Regions from separate parts of the Nitratireductor sp. J20-h4 genome, predicted to be linked through region 2. Evidence: riboswitches for the same ligand, from Rfam matches in the RefSeq annotation. Region 2 holds a riboswitch; the other holds the start of a gene.
What was found. Region 2 has a riboswitch for cobalamin ahead of ACT2B0_RS05565 (DUF1636 family protein). Riboswitches for the same ligand answer to the same signal wherever they lie in the genome.
Positions count from the first base shown of each region.

Region 1: it holds a riboswitch for cobalamin, as region 2 does, so the genes downstream of both, ACT2B0_RS20250 (TonB-dependent receptor plug domain-containing protein) here and ACT2B0_RS05565 (DUF1636 family protein) in region 2, are expected to answer to the same signal.

Region 1 covers NZ_CM165557.1:4,175,426-4,186,105, forward strand. The annotation lists gene ACT2B0_RS20235 (ABC transporter ATP-binding protein) at 1-557, opposite strand, end outside; gene ACT2B0_RS20240 (FecCD family ABC transporter permease) at 554-1,555, opposite strand; gene ACT2B0_RS20245 (ABC transporter substrate-binding protein) at 1,552-2,370, opposite strand; gene ACT2B0_RS20250 (TonB-dependent receptor plug domain-containing protein) at 2,421-4,361, opposite strand; cobalamin riboswitch at 4,556-4,758, opposite strand; gene ACT2B0_RS20255 (amidase family protein) at 4,830-6,224, opposite strand; gene ACT2B0_RS20260 (helix-turn-helix domain-containing protein) at 6,276-7,181, opposite strand; gene ACT2B0_RS20265 (YtoQ family protein) at 7,380-7,823, shown strand; gene ACT2B0_RS20270 (helix-turn-helix transcriptional regulator) at 7,876-8,628, opposite strand; gene ACT2B0_RS20275 (acyl-CoA dehydrogenase family protein) at 8,936-10,135, shown strand; gene ACT2B0_RS20280 (NAD(P)H-dependent oxidoreductase) at 10,192-10,680, shown strand, end outside.
Region 2 covers NZ_CM165557.1:1,138,191-1,148,870, forward strand. The annotation lists gene cbiE (precorrin-6y C5,15-methyltransferase (decarboxylating) subunit CbiE) at 1-806, opposite strand, end outside; gene ACT2B0_RS05530 (cobalt-precorrin-6A reductase) at 808-1,587, shown strand; gene ACT2B0_RS05535 (precorrin-3B C(17)-methyltransferase) at 1,536-2,315, opposite strand; gene ACT2B0_RS05540 (precorrin-2 C(20)-methyltransferase) at 2,312-3,049, opposite strand; gene ACT2B0_RS05545 (precorrin-8X methylmutase) at 3,046-3,678, opposite strand; gene cobG (precorrin-3B synthase) at 3,675-5,006, opposite strand; gene cobN (cobaltochelatase subunit CobN) at 5,003-8,353, opposite strand; gene cobW (cobalamin biosynthesis protein CobW) at 8,373-9,410, opposite strand; gene ACT2B0_RS05565 (DUF1636 family protein) at 9,407-9,862, opposite strand; cobalamin riboswitch at 9,901-10,101, opposite strand; gene ACT2B0_RS05570 (LysE family translocator) at 10,207-10,680, shown strand, end outside.

The DNA.
Region 1 (10,680 bases), 1.4 Mb from region 2:
CGGGCGAGATCCGCGAAGAGGCGCATCAGGCCGATCTGGTGCTCGGGATCGAGGCCGGCGGTCGGCTCGTCGGCAAGCAGCAGCGGCGCCTCCTGCGCCAGCGCGCGGGCAATCAGCACCCTGGCCTTCTCGCCGCCGGATAGCTGGGTCGCCGGGCGGTGACGGAAGGCGGCGATCTCCATGCGCCCGAGCGCGGCTTCAACGGCCGCGCGATCCTGCGCGCCGGCGGCGGCGAACGGGCCGCGATGCGGCGCGCGGCCGAGCCCGACCAGCATTTCGACCGAAACCGGCCAGGCGATCTCGCGCTCCTGCGGCAGATAGGCGATGCGCAGGGCGCGCTCCCGCGCCGACAGCCCCGCCGCCGGCATGCCGCCGATCTCCACCGTGCCGCGCGCGGTAACCAGTCCCAGCGCCGCGCGCAGCAGGGTCGACTTGCCGGCGCCGTTCGGCCCGATCAGCCCGACGAATTCGCCTTCGCCGACGCGCAGCGACACCTCGCCGAGAACGTCGCGCCCGCCAAGCGCGACCCCGATCCCGGACAGGGCAAGCAGGCTCATGCCAGCCTCCCGCGGCTGCGCCAGATGAGCCAGAGGAAGAACGGCGCGCCGACGATCGCCGTCAGAACGCCGAGCTTGAGATCACGGCCGGGCGCGATCAGCCGCACCAGAATGTCGGCCGCCATCAGGACGCACGCGCCGCCGAGTGCCGATGCCGGCAAAAGCCTTGACGGGCGCGCGCCGACCAGAGGCCTGAGCAGATGCGGCACGACGAGGCCGACAAAGCCGATCGCGCCGGCCACCGCCGTCGCCGCGCCGACGCAGGCCGCGGTGCCGAAAACGGCCAGGAAACGTACCCGGCGCATGTCGACGCCGAGGCTCGATGCCGCGTCGCCACCCAGCGTCAGCGTGTCGAGCGGCCGGGCGAGCATGGCCAGCATCGCCCAGCCGAGGAGGATGAACGGGCCGGCCAGCCAGACATGGTCCATGGAGCGGTCGGTGAGCGAGCCCAGCATCCAGAACAGGATTTCGAGCGCAGCGAACGGGTTGGGCGACAGGTTGAGCGCCAGCGAGGTCATTGCGCCGGCGAAGCTCGACACAGCGACGCCGGCCAGAATGATGGTCAGCGTGCCGCCATGCATACCGGCCAATGCCTGGACGACGAGCACGCCCGCGACCGCGGCCGCCAGCGCCGACAGCGGCAGGGCGAGCGGAAAGGCGGCCGACAGGCCGGTATAGATCGCCAGCACGGCGCCGAGCGAGGCCGAGGCGCTGACGCCGATCAGCCCCGGCTCTGCCAGCGGATTGCGCAGGTAGCCCTGGAGCGCGGCGCCCGAAAGGCCGAGCGTGGCGCCGATCATCAGGCCAAGCAGCGCGCGCGGCAGGCGTATTTCGCGCATGATCAGGACAATCGCGCCGCCATCGCCGGAGACGAGCGCGGCAAGCGAATCGGCAAAACCGATCGCCGCCGGCCCGACCGTCAGCGACAGGACCAACAGCAGCGTCGTCGCGCCGCCGAGCAGCGCCAGCAACAGGCGGTAACGCGCCGGCTCGCTCATTCCTGCCCCGCCTCCAGCCTTCTCGCGGCCTGTTTGAGAATGCGCGCGGCAATCAGCGTGAACGGCGCGCCGCACAGCCAGTATTTGTCGGGTATGTCGACCTCGGCGATTTGGCGGGCGAAGGCGCGGAAGGCCGGATGGCGGAAATTCTCCTGGGCGAGCGCGGGGTCGTCGAAACGCTGCGCGCCGGTGACGACCAGGTCGGGATCGGCGGCAATCAGACTTTCCAGCGGCAGCCGGCCGGCGCCGGAAATGCCCAGGGCCGCGGCGATATTGTCGAGCCCGGTTTCGGCGATGACGGCGTCGGCGAGCGAGCCCGGCCCGACCGTGTAGCTGTTGGAGGAATAGACCGCCACCGAGCCCTCCGCCGGCGATGCTGCCAGCGCCGCCAGCCCGGCGTCGAGCGCGGCCGTCAGCGCCGCCGCCCGGTCCCGCCGCCCCAGAATCGCGCCCATGCGGGCGATGTTTTGCCGGATGTCGTCGAACCCGGTTTCCGGCGCGAACTCCTCGACGCGAAAGCCGAGCCGGCGCAGCAGCGCCACGGTCGTGCGCGTCGTGTAGGTGCCGGCGATCACCAGGTCCGGCCGCATCAGGAAGATTTCCTCCGCCAGGCCGTGATTGACGACATAGGCTCCGGCGCGCCCGGCAAGCACCGAGGCGCCCGGATCGGCAGCCAGATGCGAGACCGAATGGAGCTGGTCCTCATCCGCGATCAGCATGGCAAGCTGGTCGGTGCACAGATTCATCGACACGACGCGTTTGGGTGCAGACGCGGCGTGCGCGGTCGCCGACACGCAAATCGTCAGGGCGGCCATGCACGCCGCCCCGAGCCATCGACAAAGGAAAAGCCGTTGCGTCATCGCGCTCAGAAACTGCCCTTGAGACCGAAAAAGGCGACCAGGCCCTGGGCGTTGTAGCCGAGCACGTCCTCATACTCCTCGTCGAACAGGTTCTCGATACGGGCAAACCCCTCGACGGTTTCGTTGAAGCGGAAACTGCCGCCGACATTGACCACCGTATAGGGCTTCAGCCTCACACGGGAGGACGGAAAGGTCGAGAAGTCGAGATCGAGCATCTCGCCGTTGACGACGACTTCGCCGAAGACGCGGGCGCGGTTGTCGTAGAAACGATAGGCCGCGTTCAGCGATCCCGAATGTCTTGGCCGACGCACCTCCACCAGGCGCGGCCCGCCCGCCACCGCCTGCTCGGTGGCGTCGGTATAGGTGTAACTCGCCGTCGCGGTGAAGCCGTTGAAGAGATCGACCGTGGCGGCGACCTCGACGCCCTGGCGTTCGCTGCGGCCATCGAGATTGACCGGCGTCGGCAAAGGCCCGTCATAGGCGGTGGCGATCTCGTTGGTGAGATCCTGATTGAAATAGGTCAGGTCGACGATCAGCATGCCGCCGAAAAAACCCTGCTCGACGCCGACATCCCAGCCGAAGCTCTCTTCGGGCAGCAGGCCCGGATTGCCGATGAACTGGGTCGGCAGATACCCGAACTGCTCGAAAAAGGTCGGGTTGGTGACCCCGGTGCCCAGCGAGGCATGCAGGCGGGTGTCGATGCCGGGAATGCGCCAGGCGCCGCTGAGGCTATAGGTGGTGGCGTCGCTGAAGGCGTCGTTGTCGTCGCGCCGCAGCGCGGCATTGACGGAAAACTGGTCGAGGAACTCACCACGATATTCGCCGACGAAGGAATTGGTGGAGCGGGCGAGCTTGTTGGCCAGATGCGAGGGCAGGAAGGTTTCCCGCTCCCACTCATAGCCGCCGGTGAGCCGGTGGCGCGCTTCCAGCAGGCTCGGCGTGTCGAATTCCCAGCTCGCCTGGTAAAGCCCGTTATAGCGGCCGCCCGAATTGGACGACGTCACCGCGCCGCCGGCGGAATATTCGCGGAACGTGTCGCTGCCGGTGAAGCGCAGGCGCTGGGTCAGCGCGCCGTCGAGCGCGACATGGGTCGCGCCGAGTGAGCCGAACAGTTCGCGGCTCGCGACCTGGTCGTCGGTGTCGAGCACCTGGCCATAGGTCGGGCTGCCCCAGCCATAATCCTGTGCGTCGAGGTCGCTCTTGCGGTCCACGTAACGCAGCGTGCCGTCGACGCTGAGCGCGGGCGTCAGGTCGACCGTGAAACGGCCGTTGAGCGTGGCATTGCGGTCGCCGTCGCGTTCGGTGCCGTAATCGGAGACGTTGAAGCCGCCGGTATTGCGCAACAGGCCCGACAGTGCCACGTCGTAATTCTCGCCGCCGCCGCGCATCGACAGACCGCCGAGCCAGGTGCCGTCGGTGCCGGCCTCGGAGCGGATGGAGGTCGAAAATCCGTTGCGTTCGCCGCGCTTGGTGATGATGTTGATCACGCCGGCGGTGGCGTTGGAGCCCCAGAATGCGCTCTGCGGGCCGCGCAGCACCTCGATGCGCTCGATGTCGTCGACCAGAAGGCTGCCGAAATCGAACTCGCCCGAGGAGGTTTCGCTCATCTCGATGCCGTCGATCATCACCAGCACGTGGTTGCCCTCCGCGCCGCGCATGCGCAGCTGGGTCAGGCCGCCATAGGAACCGGTACGCGACACGGCCACGCCCGGCACCATGCGCAGGGCGTCGGCGACGTAACGCACCCGGTTTTCCTCCAGCGCCTCGCCCGAAATCACCGTATGGGCGCGGCCGGATTTCTCGGCCTCCACAGGCGTGCGCCCTTCGCTGATCAGCAACCGGTCGAGCTTGGTGATCTCGGTGTCGGCATCCGCCGGTTCCTCGGCCTGTGCGCCCGTCAGCCCGACGAATGCCAGCGTGCCGGCAACGATATATTTCCTGACCATACCTGTCCCTTGTGCGGTTGGTCGCGCAACGCGGCATGGCGTTGCGCGGCATCAATCAACCGCAGGCGGAGATCGGTCTTGGGCAGATCGGCAAACATAGGCGTCCTCACCCCTCGGCCGTTCCCGGCTGCGGCAACACTTCATCGAATGTCACCGCAACGGACGGCCGCGCCTGGACACACCCCGTGTCCTGGCATGGGTGACCGGTCCTGGCAGGTCTCCTGACTTCCGTCTCGTCGCCCGGCTCCGCCTTCCCGGCCGCGAACGGCCAGTGGCATCATGGAAGCGGGCTCAACGGTTACAGTTGCGGGGGCAGCCACGGATTTGGCCGGCATGCGGCCTCACCGTGTTCCCTTTTCATCCGCCCGAGGGCGGAACCAGTTCCGTGCGCGACCCTAGAGATATCAGCAAAAGCTTGTCAAGCGCGTGCGCGGAGAACTCCGGCGTGGTCCATCGGAAAGTTCTCGCTCATCGTTCCGTGCCCGAATAGGCCGGGAGGCGCGTCTCGATCGTGGCGCAGAGATCGAGCAGCGCCCGCTCCCTGCCCGGCTTGCCGACAACCTGGACGCCGAACGGAATTCCGTTCGCATCGCGCCCGATCGGCAGTGTGACCACAGGCCACCCCAGCAAGGTGACCGGAACGGTGAAGCGGGTCAGTGCGTCGAAATAGAAGAGCGGACCGGCGGCGGTGTCGAAGCGCTGTGCGTAGTCGCGCACCCCGGCCCTGTCCGAGCTCGGGTCGAGATGTCGAAACGCACACAGGCCGGTGACCGGCAGCACCAGCGCGTTGACGCCGTCAAAACGCGCGGCGGCCTCGCGCCGCGCTACGGCCATGCGCGCCAGATTGTCGGCATGGCGCGCACCGTCCCTGCGATATCCCGTATGAACGTGGGCGAGGAAACCCGGCGAACGCCGCGCCGGGCTCCGGTCGCGCCGTAGCAGCCAGCGAATCGGCGCTGGAATCAGCGCACCGGTCTCGTAGCCCATGATCTCGCCGAAAAGCCGGTAGCTCTCGGGTTTAAACAGGAGACGCATCGGGTCGGGCTCGACGTTAACGCCCGTGGCGGCGAGCCGGGTGGAAAACCCGTCCCAGACCGTGCGGGCCGCCGCCTCCATCGGCGGGGGCGAATCAGGCGTCCACAGGCCGATCCGGTACGATCCCGACGTTTCTTTTCCGGTTTCGGCTCTGGCAAGACAGTCCCAGAGAAAGGCGAGATCGTCGACCCGCCGCGCGATCGGCCCTATCCGCGCGAAGTGTTGCAGGCGCTGTCCGCCGGGCAGCATGCCGTCGGAAGGCCAGCCGCCCTCGGTCGGGGTGAGCGAGGTCACGCCGCACCATGCCGCCGGCAGGCGAAGCGAGCCGGCAAGATCGGCGCCGATATCGAGAAGGCTCATGCCGCTCGCCACCGCCGCCGCGCCGCCGCCCGAGCTGCCGCCTGCGGTGAAGCGGGGATCGTGCGGATTGCTGGTACGGCCGCGACGGCGGTTGAACGTCTGGAAATCGAGCGCGTTGGGCGGCAACGCGGTCTTGCCGGTCACCTCGGCGCCGAGCCCGACCAGCCTGGCCACGATCGTCGCGCTCGCCCGGTCCGCGCGCCGGCTGGGACGCTCGAGCCCGAATGTCCGCGGCCACCCCCCGGCCGCGATCTGGTCCTTGACCGTGACAGGCAGGCCGTTCAGCGGCCCTTTCGCCGTGCGGGGCGACTGTTCGCGACGGGCCTCGAACGCGTTGACGACCGGTTCGACGTCTTCGCGTCGGGCGCGCAAGGCGCGGTAGAGGGCTTCGCGCGTCGCTTCGTTTGCGAGCCCGGCGACGGTCTCGCGCAAAGGGCGGGTCAGGATTTCGGGTAGGTCGATGGTCATGGTCTTCTCCAACGCTGCGTTCGCCCCGTTGGATAAGCCCCGCCGACCGGCCTAGGCTTTCCCGATCGTGCTTTTGTGGATCGGAAGGTGGACAAGCGCGCTCAGCGCTGCACCCGGCGCCTCGGTCCGCGAGGTCAGATAGGTTTCCACCATCCATCCGGGCCGCAGCCTCAGCTTCAACCGGCCCAGGCCGACGCGCGCGGCGCGATGCCAGGTCAGGTGCAGCGTGTTCAGCGGCCCGTTATGGGGAAAGATTGCGTAGAGCCCGGCCTCGATCCCCGTCCGCCCCTCCGCCCAGGCCAGGCTGCGCTCGGTGTCGAAAAGCGCACCGAAATGGGCGACGGCACTCTGATCCTCGAAGGCAGCGGGACCTTGGGCATAACCGGCGGCGAAAGCCGCCTCGTCCTTGCCCAAGATGCGCGCCAGCTCGCCGAACGCGGCTCGTGTCGCAGCCAGGTCGGGGAAGTAGCGCCCGTCGATCATGCCGGTCGCCCGCCGCCAGCACAGCCATTGCTGCGGCATCTCCACCAGATCGCAGGCCATGGCGAACGATTGGACCTCGACAGGTCTCAGGAAAGGACGCGGCGGCGCGCCGCACAGGGCCGAATCGAGCCCATCGCGGCGAAAGGCATCGGGCGTGATGCCGAAATGCGCCTTGAAGGCACGCGTCAGCGCCGCGTGGGTCTCGAACCCGCAATCGAGTGCGATGTCGAGAATGCGCGCGTCGGTTTGGCAGAGCGCGATCGCCGCGCGTTCGAGCCGCCTGGCTCGGAGATAGCCGGCGACCGTTTCGCCCGTGGCCGCCGCGAAGCGGCGCTGGAAATGGTGCTGAGCCATTCCGCTATCCCTGGCCAGGTCGGCGATGCGGTGGCGGGCAGTCAGGTCACGCTCGATCGCCGCGCAGGCGCGGGCGATATTGGCGGCATTGCGGGCATGCCTGTCGGATGGGGCTGACATTGCCAGTCACTACGGAAAAATCGCCGCCGATCAAAGCCCGTAAAGCGCGCGGCCGGCTTGGATGCCGGCCCACCTTCGAGTGTGCGCCGGACGCAGCGGGAATATTTTCGACAATGTATGCTGCGGGATATGGCTTGTTCGTGATAGCCGTTCGGCCACACGTCATCATCATCCAGCGAAACCGAACCGGAGGTTCCCATGCAGCTTAACGTCTATCTGGCCGGTGAGATCCATACCGACTGGCGCGAGACGATCGTGACGGCCTGCGAGGGCCTCGACATCGACTGGTTCGGCCCGGTGACCGACCACGATGCCTCCGACGATTGCGGCGTGGAAATCTTCGGCGCCGAAAGCGACAAGTTCTGGCACGACCGCAAGGGGGCGCTGCTCAACGCCGTGCGCATCCGCACCGGCATCGAGCGCGCCGACGTGCTGGTGGTGTGTTTCGGCGAAAAATACCGGCAGTGGAACGCGGCCTTCGACGCCGGCTATGCGGCAGCGCTCGGCAAACCGATCATCGTGCTGCATCCGCCCGAATTCGACCACGCGCTGAAGGAGGTCGACACCGCCGCCAACGCGGTCGCCCGCACCCCCGCCGAAGTGGCGCGCGCGCTGCGCTACCTGGTCACCGGCGCCCTTTGAGGCAGGTTGCCGCCATCGCCGGCAAAACGCGCGCCCCGGATCGGAAGACGTCTCAGGCGGGCGCGGCGCGGCTTGCTTGAGCCGATAGCCGGGCGGCCAGTTCGGTCCGGTTGCGGACGCCGAAACGGCGACGGAGATTGGCCACGTGCTCCTTCACCGTGTTTTCGGAGATCGACATGGCGCGCGCGATTTCCTTGTTGCTGCGTCCCAGGCGCACCAGCCGCGCGACCTCGGCCGAGCGGGGTGCAAGGGCGGCTTCGACACCGCCGCCCGACGGCGCGTACGGCGTAAAACCGCTTTCGGCGATCCGGTCCAGCGCCATCGAACTCGCGCGGCAGATAATGTCCATGCGCATGCGAACCAGCTCGTCGGAGCCGCTGCCGTCACCGGGGCCGGCCGTGTAGAGGATCCCCGCCAGTTCGCCGTCGAGGCATAACGGACCGCATAGATTGCCGTCATAACCCCAGCGCCTGAGCAGCCGGAACATTTCGCTGTGACGCCAGTGGCGGTCGCCATAGATCGACATGCCGGTGGTCGCCACGGGCCGTTGATGCAGGCTTTCGATCAGCGGGTCGTTGGCGCCCAGCCGGTCGGTATAGTCGTCGAGCATGCCGGGATCGACGTGGTGGCTGTATTTGAGCACCGGCATCGAGCCGTCGAGCAGGTAGAACCCGAGCGTCGGCGTGCCGACGAGCCGGCTGACGGCGCGCTGGCAGGCATGCCCGAGTTCGCTCATGGAACCGCTGCAGGCGATCGAGGCCACGCAGTCGGCCAGCACCGCCTCCGTTACGCGCGGAGCCTGCATTCCTCCCGTCCTCCCGACATCGACCTCCTCATCAGGTCCGATCGCCCGAACCGCCCCTCCCAGGCCGCCCCTCCGGCTGGTCGCGCGCAGGCTTTGACCAGTCGAGCATGTCATCATATCGCGCCGCGTCGCCGGCACCTACCCCCCCGAACGCGGGGGTTGTCGCAGCGCGCGAGCCGCCAGCATGGTTGTCGCATCGGGCGCCGTGCCGACCACGTATGCAGCGATCGGCCGGCGATACCCCGACGACAGTCACGCGGCGGCAATCGGGTCTCCGCGCCACGGATTTCATAGGGAGCGCAGATCGATGAACGTCCACCCCAAGCAACGCGATTACCTCGCACGCGTCGACGAGATTCTGCCGCTCGTGGAGGAGCGTGCCGGCGCGGCCGAGGCGCTGGGACACCTGACCGACGATGTCGTGGCCGCGATGCGCGGCTCCGGCCTCTACACGATGATGTACCCGGCCGCCGTCGGCGGCGGCGACGCGACGCTGGTCGAGATGATGCGCGTCGTCGAGCGCCTGTCGCACGCGCACGCCTCGGTCGGCTGGTGCACGATGGTCAACAACATGGAAGGCATGATGATGGCCGCCTTCATCGCCGACGAAGGCATCGCCACCGTGTTCGCCAACGGGCCAGACATCACGATCGCCGGCAACGGCGTGCCGCGCGGTTTCGCGCGTCCGGTGGACGGCGGGTACATGATCCGCGGCCGCTGGGCCTATGGCAGCGGCATCCATCACGCCGAATGGATCCACACGGGCTGCTTCATCACCGACCAGGAGGGCAACATGGTGATGGGCGAAGACGGCCCGAAGATCATCATCACCCACCATCCCCGCGACACGATCAAGCTGCTCGGCAACTGGGACGTGCTCGGCCTGCGCGCCACCGGCAGCTACGACTACACCTTGCCGGACGGGCAGGAGGAGCTGTTCGTACCGGCCACGATGACCTACAAGTTCGATGACACGGTGCCGCTGCGCGGCGGTCCGCAATGCGGTCTCGGCCTGGCCGGGCTCAGCGCCTTCGGCCATACGAGCTGGGCACTCGGCGTCGGCCGTCGCGTCCTCGACGAACTGGCCAAGGTGATCGTCGAGCGCACTGATCCGTTCGGCAAATCGGCCGACAGCCCGAGCTTCCGGTTCCAGTTCGCGCAGGCCGAGGCGCGCTACCGCGCCGCACGCGCGCTCGCCTATGAGACGTGGCTCGCCATCGACGCGCGCGCCATGAAGGGCGAAGCCCAGCCGCTCGAGGCGGTGACGATGGCCAAATTGTGCCTGCGCCACCTGCACGACGTGATCTCCGACGTCGCCACTTTCGCCCATCGCGCCGCGCGCGGCGCCTCCCTGCACGCCACCCCGATGCAACGCGTCTATCGCGACATCCACGCCGGCACCCAGCATATTCTGATGGCCGACCAGATCGTCGAGGAATGCGGGCGCGCCCTGCTCGGCTCAACCGGCGAGAACGCCGAGTGGACCGTCTTCGGCATCAAGGGATGACGCCCGACCTCCACCGCCCGCCGCATGGCCGAGAGACGTTTGCCGGGAGAACGCCGATGAATGCCGAGCCCGCCCAGCGTGCGCCGCGGATCGTCGGCTTTTGCGGCACGACCTGGCGTCCGGCCCGCGCCTGCGCGCTGGTCGAGGCCGTCGGCGGCGAATTGCGGCGCGCGCACGGCCTGCACCCGGTCATCCACGACCTGGCCGACGTGGTGCCCGATCTGTGCTCGACACGGCCCGAGGCGATGGGTCCGCGCGCCCGCGCGCTCCTGGCCGAACTGCAGGCAGCCGACGGCATCATCATCGGCTGCCCGGTGTTCCAGGGCTCCTTCCCCGGCCTGTTCAAACACGTCTTCGACATGGTCGCGCCGGGTGCGTTGCGCGACCGGCCGGTACTCTTGACGGCGGTGGGCGGGGGCATGCGCCATTCGCTGATGGTGGAACATCAGCTTCGCCCGCTGTTCGGCTTCTTCGAGGCCCGGACCGTGCCGACCGCCGTCTATGCGTGCGCGGCCGAACTCGAGCCGGGCCGGCCGCTGCCGGCG
Region 2 (10,680 bases):
ACATCCCACAACAACTGCCCGCGCAGCGGAGCGAGCGCCGACAGGGTCAGCGCGCGGATCTCCCGTTTGGTGATCTGGCCGTCATGCACGAACAGCGTGTCGTCGAGGCCGGCGGCGCGCGGCAAAAGCCTGGCATTGGCGTCGGCCACGGGCTCGATTGCGACCAGGTTGAGCGGGTTGATCGTCTCCGGCAGGGCCGCGCCGGCGCTGAGTGTCGTGATCCGCTCCGCCGCTCCGCCGAGCGCTTCCAGCACGGTGATCCGCGACCCGCAGAACCCGTCGGCGCGCAGCAGCTCGGCGATCTCTTCGGGGCCGGTCTCGTCCGAGGTCAGTGCCAGGACGCGCCGGCCCGGCTGCAGCAGCGGGCGTAGATAGTCGACCGGACGGCCGTGCAGCGAGATCGTGTCGACGTCCTGGAGCGCCCAGCCCAGCCGCGCCGCCGCCAGGCTGAACGCCGAGGGCGCCGGCAGCACCGTCATCTCGCTGGCCGGAACATGGCGCGCCAGCGTTGCCCCGACGCCGTGGCAGAACGGATCGCCTGAAGCGAGCACGCAGACCTCTTGGCCGCGCAACGCGCAGACCGCCGTCATTGCCGCATCGAACGGCGACGGCCAGGGGTGGGCGACGCCGGTAATTCGGTCTGCGGCGAGCTTCAGGTGCCGCCGGCCGCCGAAGACATGTTCGGCCGTCTCGATCGCGCGCAGCGCCTGCGGCGCGAGCCCGTCGAGCCCGTCTTCGCCGATGCCGACGATCGTCAGCCAGTGTTTTTCGGTTGAGCTTGTCGGGCGCGGATCGCTAGATGGCATGATGCAACACCATATCCTGATCCTCGGCGGAACGGGCGAGGCCCGAAACCTGGCCGCGCGGCTCAAGGGCCAATGCCGGCTCACCCTGTCGCTCGCAGGCCGGACCAGGAACCCGGCTGAACAGCCCGTGCCGGTGCGGGTCGGCGGTTTCGGCGGCGCGGCCGGGCTTGAGGCGTGGCTGCGCCGCGAAGGCGTGACCGTGCTGGTCGACGCGACCCACCCCTTTGCCGCGCGCATCACCGCTAATGCCGCCGTGGCCGCGCGCGCCGCCGGTGTTCCCTTGATTGCGCTGCGCAGGCCGGCCTGGCAGCGGCAACAGGGCGATCGCTGGCACGAGGTCGGCACGGTCGCCGAGGCGGTTGCTGCGCTCGGCACCGCGCCGCGCCGCGTCTTCGTCGCGCTCGGACGCCAGGAACTGACACCGCTTCTGTCCGCGCCGCAGCATTTTTATCTCGTGCGCAGCGTCGACCCGGTCGAGCCGCCGCTGGCGCTGCCCTCGATCGCATATCTGCTCGCCCGTGGTCCGTTCGCCAAGGACGGGGAAGAAACGCTGTTCCGACGCTATGGCATCGACGCAGTGCTTGCCAAGAATAGCGGCGGTGACGCCACCTACGCCAAGCTTGCCGCCGCCCGCGCGCTCGGCATCGAGGTCGTGCTGGTGCGCCGGCCACCTTCTCCTGAAGGCGGCATCATCGTCGCGAGTGTGGACGAGGCGGTGCGGGCGCTCACTCATCTCGTGCCCGCCCTTTCCGCCAGTGCCCCGGCCGAGCGCGGTGCGTAGACCAGGGGCGGCCGGCCGGGCCGGTCGATCAGCCGCGTTTCGGCCGATCCGACGATCACGCAGGTCGCCATGTCGGCTTTGGCCGGGTCGGCCTCGCCGAGCGGCATCACGGTGATGTTTTCGTCGGCGCGTCCGGCTGCGCGTCCGAACACCACCGGCACCGTTCCCGGCAGATGTGTCCGCAAAAGCGCGAAGGCGCGGCCGAGCTGCCAGGGCCGGGCGCGGCTGATCGGGTTATAGAGCGCGATCACGAAGCCGGCGTCGGCAGCGGCCGCGAGCCGGCGTTCCACCAGCGTCCAGGGTTTCAAATTGTCTGATAGGGACATCGCGCAGAAATCGTGACCGAGCGGCGCGCCGGCCCGGGCCGCGACCGCCAGCATGGCGGTGACGCCGGGCACAATGGTGAGATCGATTGAGCGGTAGCGCGCCGGGCCGGCTTCGATCGCCTCGCAGACCGCCGCCGCCATGGCGAAGACGCCGGGATCGCCGCCCGAAACGACCGCGACCACGGCGCCGCCGGCCGCCATGTCGAGAGCCGCGCCCGCGCGCGCCAGTTCCTCGCGATTGTCGGAAGCGTGGCGTTGCTGGTCTTGCCGCAGCGACAGCCGGTCGAGATAGGGCCCGTAGCCGAAAAAATGCCCGGCCTCGGCGATCGCCGCGCTTGCTTCAGGCGTGGTTTGGGCCGGATTGCCGGGTCCGGTGCCGATCACGAACAGCTTGCCGGTCATGCGCGCCCCCGCCAGCCCGGTATCAGCACGATGGAAAAATACGGCGCCTGGTCGTCACCCTTGTCGGCAAGCCGTATGGCATGGCCGTTTTGCATCGTCGCGCGCTCGACGTAAAAGGCATCGCCGAGCCGGCCGGCATCTTCGAGTGCGCGGCGGATCTTGGGCAGATTGCGCCCGACTTTCATGATGACGGCGGCGTCGGTGTCTGAGAGCCGGCGTGCCAACTCGCTCTCGGCCATTGTGCCGGGCAGCACCGTCAGCACGTCGTCGCCCTGCGAGATCGGCAGAGCGGTCTGCGACCATGCGCCGGACATCGCGGTGACGCCGGGGATGATGTCGGCCCGGTAGCGTTCGGCCAGCCGCACATGCAGATGCATGTAGGAACCGTAAAAGAGGGGATCGCCCTCCGACAGCACGGCCACGGTCTGGCCGGCGTCGAGCCGTTCGGCGACGCTGGCGGCGGCCTGTTCGTAAAACCCGTCGATCGCGCGGCGATAGGCGGCCTCGGTCTTCTCGATCTCGGTCGTGACCGGATAAAGCAGCGCCAGTTCGGCGACATCCGGCGGCAGCAAATCGGCCACGATACGCCGCGCATTGGAATTGTTGCCGCGCTTGGCAAAATGCGCCACCACGTCGGCGTTTTCGAGCGCGCGCACGGCCTTGAGCGTCAACAATTCGGGATCGCCGGGGCCGGTGCCGACGCCGATCAGGCGGCCTGGGCGAGGAGAGGTCACAGGCCCGCCCTCGCAAGCGCGTTGACGCAGGCCGCCGTCATCGCGCTGCCGCCCAGACGGCCGCGCACGATCGCATAGGGAATGTCGAACGTGTTCGCCGCCAGCGCGTCCTTGGATTCGGCCGCCCCGACGAAGCCGACCGGCATGCCGATGATGGCGGCCGGTTTCGGCGCACCGCCCGCGATCATGTCGAGCAGGTAAAACAGCGCCGTCGGCGCATTGCCGATCGCCACCAGCGCGCCGTCGAGCCGGTCGCGCCACAGTTCCAGCGCAGCCGCCGAGCGCGTATTGCCGATCTGTCTTGCAAGGTCGGGGGTGCGTGCGTCGCGAAGCGTGCACATAACGGCATTGTCGGCCGGCAGCCGTGCCCGCGTCACCCCGTGCGCCACCATTTCCGCGTCGCACAGGACAGGCGCCCCGGCCACCAGCGCGGCCCGCGCGGCGTCGACAAAACCCGGCGCGAAGGCAAAATGCGTGGCCGCCTCGACCAGCCCGCAGGCGTGGATCATGCGCACCGCGACGTCGGCCTCGGCGTCGGAAAACCGGCTCAGGTCGGCTTCCTCGCGAATGATCGCGAAGGAGCGTTCGTAGATCGCGTTGCCATCGCGGATATAGTCGGTCGTTGTCATGTCGGGTCCCGGCGAAGCCAAGTGGTAAGCGTGGAAGCGTCCTGGCGGGCCAGGAAGGCGGCGGCTGTTTCGCCCGTCTTCCTGTGGCGCTTGAAGGCCGCCGTCAAGCGTGCGAATGCGCCGGCTTCTTCTCCTGTCGCGACCTCGCCGCGCATTTCGTATGTGTCGGCCGTGTCGGTGGTCAGCGTGCGGGCCGCGTCGCCGCCGAGCAGCGTCCAGCCGGGCCGCGCCGGCTGCGCGCAGCGCTTGGCGCAACCCGAAAGATGCAGCCGCAGCGAGCCGTCCAGCAGGCCGGCCGCCGCCTTGGTGATCGCGGCTGCGGTCTCGCGGGTCCGGTAACGGCCGGCGGCACAGGCCGGCCGGCCGGCACAGGCGACGACCGACAGGCGCGGGTCGCTGGGCTCGACAACGAAGCCGAGTTTTTCCGCAGCCTGCCGCACGGTCGAAATCTTGGCGTCGGCCGGCGCCGGCAACATCAGGCCGCGCCCCGGCGCGAAGCGGATTTCGGCAATGCCGGCGCGCCCGGCCGCGTCCGCGAGCCCGGCGAGAGCGCCCGCATGGACCTGGCCGAATGATAGTGCGATGCCGAGCGCTATGCGATCGCCTTTCAGCGCAAACCGGCCGACCGGCAGGGCAGGGGCGAGGGCATCTGTCTCGGCTGCTTTAGCGATGGCGAGGTCGCGCAGCGCGCCTGCCAGCTCGTCGGGCGCGAGATCGCGCCCGCGCGCAGCGCCTCCCTTGGCGGCGATCGTCTCAAGCAGCGTCACGATCGCGGCGTGGGCGGTCTCGCCGGTCACGACGCCGACCACCCGCGCGCGCGCCGCCGTGCCGCCGACCGCAAGCCGCCAGCAACCCGCACCCAGCGCCGTAAGGCGCAGATCGGCGATCAGGTCGCCGAGCGTCAGCGCCCCGCCGCCATCGACGATCACCGTAATCTTCGGTGCCAGTTTCGGCGCCAGGCCGGATGCGGCGATGCCGGCGCGGATCTTTTCTGCCAGCGGGCGCGGATCGGCGGCTTCGCTCGGGTCGAGGCCGGCGAGCGGTCCGGTTTCGACCGGCACGCCGCCTCGCACGGCGATGCCGAGCCGGTCGACGGCGGCGGCGAAATCGCCGGCTGAACTGCTGGTCAATCCTCGGATCTGCAGGCTGCCGCGCGCCGTGACCTCCATCATCCCATTGCCGAAGCGCGCCGCGGCCTCGGCGAGGCCGGCAAGCTGGGCCGGGCTCACCCCGCCCTGCAAGGGCTGCAGCCGGATAAGCAGCCCGTCGCCGGTTTCCATCGGCGCGCTCAGGGACGGGCAGGCGCCGCGCCGTTGGGAAGCGTTCATGCCGCCTGCTCCCCGGCGCGCGCTTCCGCGATCAGGGCGGCGAGGTCGTCGTCGATGGCGTTGCGGCGCGGATGCCACAGGCCGCGCCGGCGCGCATCGGCGAAGCGCTGGGCGATCGCGCGCGCGGCGGCCGGGTTTTCCCTGAGAAGAAAGGCGCGCACCTGCGCGTCGCCGAGATAGGCTTCGTGCACGGCCTCGATCAGGCTGCCCGGTATCGCCGCCGTGGTCTCGGCAAAACCGACCAGGCGATCGACCGTCTCGGCGAATTCGGCCGCCCCGCGCGGGCCGTGGCGCATCTGGCCGGCGATGAAGCGCGGATTGACCGCACGCGCCCGCACCACGCGCGTCACCGCTTCCGCCACCGACCGGGCGCGCGGCCTAGCCGGATCGGTCGTATCGAGCGCGATCAGATCGGCCTTGTTGCCGAGCGCGGCCGCGGCGGCGGCGAAACCGCCGATGAAGGCGACGTCGGCCGAGCCCTCGAGAATGTCGCGGCCCGGATCGTCGCCGGTATGGATCAGCAGCGCGGCGTCGGCCACGCGTTCGGCGAAGGCGCCGGGCGCCGCCATGGCCTCGCCCTCGGCGCCGCCGAACGCGTGCGAGGTCGCCTCCAGAAACGCCTTGCCGATCTCGGCACGCTCGGCCCATGCGCCGCCGGCAAGCAGGCCTTCGATGCCCGCGCCATAGGCGCCGGGCGAGGAGCCGAAAATCCGCTGCGGCCGTGCGCCGCCGCCGCGGCTTGCCTCGGCGAGCGGATTGTCGCCGGCCGCCTCCTCGCGCGCGGCCACCGCGGCGACGGCGGCGTCGAGCAGCGCGATCTGGGTCGCGAACATGTCGCGGAACAGGCCGGAAATACGGAAGGTGACGTCGACGCGCGGCCGACCCAGGCGCGCCGGCGGCAAGACCTCGATGCCGGTCACCCGGCCTGTGGCGGCGTCCCATTGCGGTCGGCAGCCCATCAGCGCCAGCCCTTGCGCGATTTCCTCGCCGCCGGTGCGCAGGCTGGCGCTGCCCCAAAGATCGATCACCAGCGAGCGCGGCCAGTCGCCGTGATCCTGCAAGTAGCGCCGCAGCACTTCCTCGCTGGCCAGCCGGCCGAGCTCGAAGGCGGTCGGCGTCGGCATGGTGCGCGGATCAGCGGTGTAGAGATTGCGGCCGGTCGGCAGCACGTCCGTGCGGCCCCGCGCCGGCGCGCCGGCAGGGCCGGCCGCGACATGGCGCCCGTCGAGGGCTGCGATCAGCGCGTCGCGTTCGGCGCCGGCGCTGGCATGGCGGATTGGTTCGTCGTCGATTGCGGCCGCGCGGCCATAGATGTGCAGACCGTCCTTGACGGCGAAATCCTTCAGGTCGCACAGCCAGGCGTCAATCTTCATCAGCGCGGCGTCGGGATCGTCGGCGTCTGCGACCCCGGCCTGCGGGGCAAGACCGTTTTGCGCCGCCTTCTCCACGATCAGCCCGGCCAGACGGTCGCGCCGGAGCCGGTCGAGCCCGTCGGCCTGGGCGTATTCGTCGACCAGACGCTCCAGTTCCTGCTGCTCGGGCGACAGGCCGGCACCGGTCAACGGCGGTGGCAGGTGACCGATGGTGACGGCCGCGATACGGCGCTTGGCCTGCGCGGCCTCGCCCGGATTGGAAACGATGAAGGGATAGATCACCGGCAGGCCGCCGGTGACGATCTCGGGAAAGCAGGCGTTTGACAGCGCCACGGTCTTGCCGGGCAGCCATTCGAGCGTGCCGTGCGCGCCGACATGGATAAGTGCATGGCACCCTTGCCGCTCCCGCAGCCACAACCCGAAGGCAAGCAAGTCGTGGCGCGGCGGCAGGGCCGGGTCGTGATAGTCGGCACGGCGGTCCTCGGCGCGTCCGCGATCGGGGGCGAGCGCCACCGTGACATTGCCGAACGTCGCGGCGCGAAAGCCGAAATCCTCCGATCCGTCGGCGGGCGAGGGGCCCCACGCCGCCTCCACGGCCACACGCGCGGCCTCGGGCAGCGTTTCGAAATGGCGCGCATAGGTTTCGGCCGACACAGCCTCTTCGCCGCGTTCGATCAGCCGCAGCAGATCGCGCGGCGTTTCCGGAATGTTTTTAACGTCATAGCCGGCAGCCTTAAGGTCGGCGAGCATGGTCAGGACGCTGCCCGGCACGTCGAGGCCGACGGCGTAGCCGGTGCGCCCGGCCGCGCCCGGATAATCGGGCATCAGAATGGCGATGCGGCGTTTTGCGCGCGGCGTCGCCTGGAGCCTCAGACAGGCCGCGATTCGGTCCGCGACACCCGCCACCCGGTCGGGCTCGGGCCTGTTGACCTGGCCGCGATAGGCGAGCGCATCCTCGCTTTCGACCGTGTCCTTGAAGGAGATCGCCCCGGCGAGGATGCGCCCGTCGAGTTCGGGCAGGACAACATGCATGGCAAGGTCGGCCGGAGCCAGGCCGCGCGCGCCGCTCTGCCAGGCCTCGCGCCGCGTCGTGGCGATCACCGCCTGGAAAACCGGCACGCCGAGCGTGTCGTACAGCGTTTCGGCATCGGGTTCCGCGCCGCTGGCAAAGGCGGTTGTGGTGACGATGGCGCGCGCTGCCTGCTTCCGTGTCGTATCGAAGACGAAGGCGCGGACCGCCGGATCCTTCAGACTCGACACGAACAGCGGCAGGGCAAACATCCCGCGCGCGGCCATCGCCTCGAAAAGCCGGTCGATCGGCGCGACATCCTCGGCAAGCAGCATCGAACGGTAAAACAGCAGCGGCACCGTCGCCGCGCCGTCCGGCCGCGCGGCCAACGCGGTCACGGCATCGACCGCGCCGAGGCCGGGAAGATAGAACCCGGCCTTGGGCAGCGGTGCCGCCGGGTCCGCCTCGATGTCGTGGCCTGCGTGCACGGCCATCCGGCGCAGCAGCGCGCGCATATTCGCCGTCCCGCCCTCGCGGAAATAGGCGAGCAGGCCGATCTGTTCCTCGGGAGCGATCGTCGACAGTGCGGCGAGACGCTCGTCGCTCTCGCGGCATTCGCCCGGCAGCAGCGCCAGCGCGATGCCCTTTTGACGCGCGATCTCTGCCAGCCGGTCGCAGCCGTAGCGCCACCAGTCATACCCGCCCAGAATCCGCACCAGGATCACCTTCGCCTGGGCGGCGACGCTGTCGAGCCACAGATCGACCGACATCGGGTGGCGCAGCTCGCGCAGGCTGGCGAGCCTCAGCGACGGCACCGCCTCGCCTTCGGCCCGCCAGGCGGAGGCCAGCGCCGAAAGATCGCTGTCGGTGAACGACAGCGCCACCATGTCGGCCGGCGCCTGGCGCAGGTCGACCGGCTCGATCAGATCGTCGAGCGTCGCGGAACTGGTGGCGAGGATGTGCATCGCGCTGCTGTTCGTCCTCCTATGCCGCCAGGGTCTTTTCGATCGCGTCGCGGTCCAGGCCTTTCAGCCCGATCACCACCAGGCGCGTGCCTTTGGCCTCGTCTGGTGCCCAGGCGCGATCGTAATAATGCGACACGCGCGGCCCCACCGCCTGAACGAGCAGGCGCATCGGCTTGCCTTCGACATGGGCAAAACCCTTGAGCCTCAGCACGCCGGTATTTTCCGCCGCCGCCGTGACCCGGCGCGCGAGCGCGTCGGGGTCGGAAATCGCGGGCAGCTCGATCACATGCGTGTCGAAATCGTCGTGCTCGTGGTCGAGCATGCCGTCGTGATGCGTGTGCCGGTTCTCGATATCGTCCTCGACGGCGAGCCCCAGCCCGAGCAGCACCGACGGATCGACCTTGCCGTTGGCCGCCGGCACGATCTTGACGGCGCGGGCAAGGTGGCGCTCCACCGCCGCGCGGGCACGGCCGGCCTGGGCTTCGTCAAGCAGGTCGCTCTTCGACAGGATGACGAGGTCGGCGCAGGCAACCTGATCCTCGAACACTTCCTCGACCGGATCGTCGTGGTCGAGTGTTTCGTCGGCCGCGCGCTGGGCGGCGAGTGCGTCCATGTCGGCGGCGACCCGGCCGTCGGCGAGCGCCGGCCCGTCAACCACCGCCACCACGCCGTCGACGGTCACCCGCCCCTTGATCGCCGGCCACTGGAACGCCTGCACCAGCGGCTTGGGCAGGGCCAGGCCGGAGGTCTCGATCAGGATATGGTCGACCTTCGGCTCGCGCGCCAGGATCTGGTCGAGCGCCGGCACGAAATCGTCGGCGACCGTGCAGCAGATGCAGCCATTGGCCAGTTCGAGTACGTTTTCTTCCGGGCAGTTCTCGATGCCGCAGCCTTTCAGGATTTCGCCATCGATGCCGACATCGCCGAACTCGTTGACGATGATGGCGATGCGCCGGCCGTTGGCGTTCTCGATCAGGTTGCGGATCAGCGTCGTCTTGCCCGCCCCGAGGAAACCGGTGACGACGGTGCAGGGGACGCGGTCGGCGGAAGCAGTCATGATGAAACCTTTTGGGTTGCGGCAGGGGCGATGGCGGTTGCGGGCGGCAATCTGGAAACCAGCCCGCGCTTGAGACATTCGGGCCGTCCGCGCCAGGGCATGAGGCCATTATCGGAGGTCTGGAAGAGCTTGGCTCCGGCCACCAGGTCGGCGCCGTTTTCGACCGCGAGGTCGCCGAACACGTAGCTCCAGGCGCCCTCGCACAACAGCGCCGCGCTCAGCCGGCGCTTGCAATTGCCCAGGCATTCGACCTCAGCGATCCGGATGTCGGCATCCTCGTTGGCCGCGCGTGCTGCCTCGGCGAGAAAATGTCCCGGACGCGGCCGGTCGTCGGCGCCGTCCGCGCCGCGGCACGAACTGCACACAAGGATCGTCGCTATGGCGGGCGTCGGCGCGTCTACCGTTGCGGCCGGGTCCGTCGCGGACGAATCAGTCCTGTCGTCGAAGGTCAATCATCGAACTCCTTGCCCGGGTCACCCGCCGGACGGTTAGGATTGCTGTTGCGACGGCAGGTCTCCTGGCTTGCGGGTCGCCGCACCGCGCCGCCTTCCCGGACAAATCCAGTGGCAATCGACGCGAAGCTCGCCGCTCACAGTTGCGGGGACAGCCGCGGAGTTGAAGCCGGTCGCTTCGCACCGCGTTCCCTCTTAGCCCTTCCGCGTGGAAGGGAACCGTCAGGCCGGCATTTAGGCCGTGAGCGACAGGGCTGTCAATGCAAGGCCTGCATGGCCGCTTGCCGGCACGGCGCGGCTGTAGGACCCTGCCGATCCCGCCTGGATCGCAACGGACGCACACTATGGAAGACTTGATCGGGTTTCTCGTCGCCGGCTTGGTGCTGACCGGCAGTCCGGGTCCCAATACGCTCAGCCTCGCGGCGGCGGGAGCGGCGTTCGGTGCCCGGCGCGGCCTCGGCTACATGACGGGCCTTCTCGTCGGCATGGTGCTTGTCATGGCGCTGACGGCGAGCGGCATGATCGCCATCGTCCTGGCCGTGCCCGCGCTCTCGCCCGTGGTGACGGCCGCCGCCGCTGCCTATTTCATCTATCTGGCCTGGCGCATCGCCACCGCCCCGCCGATGTCGAAGGCGCCGCAGACCGGGCGTGCGCCCTCGCTCGGCGACGGGATCGTGCTTTCGCTGCTCAACCCCAAGGCCTACGCCGCGATGGCGGCGATGTTTTCCGGCTTCGTTCTGTTTGGGGGCTCTTCCATCGTCGACGCGTTCATCAAGGCGGGACTGCTGCTCGTCATCCTTGCTCTGGTCAACACGGCA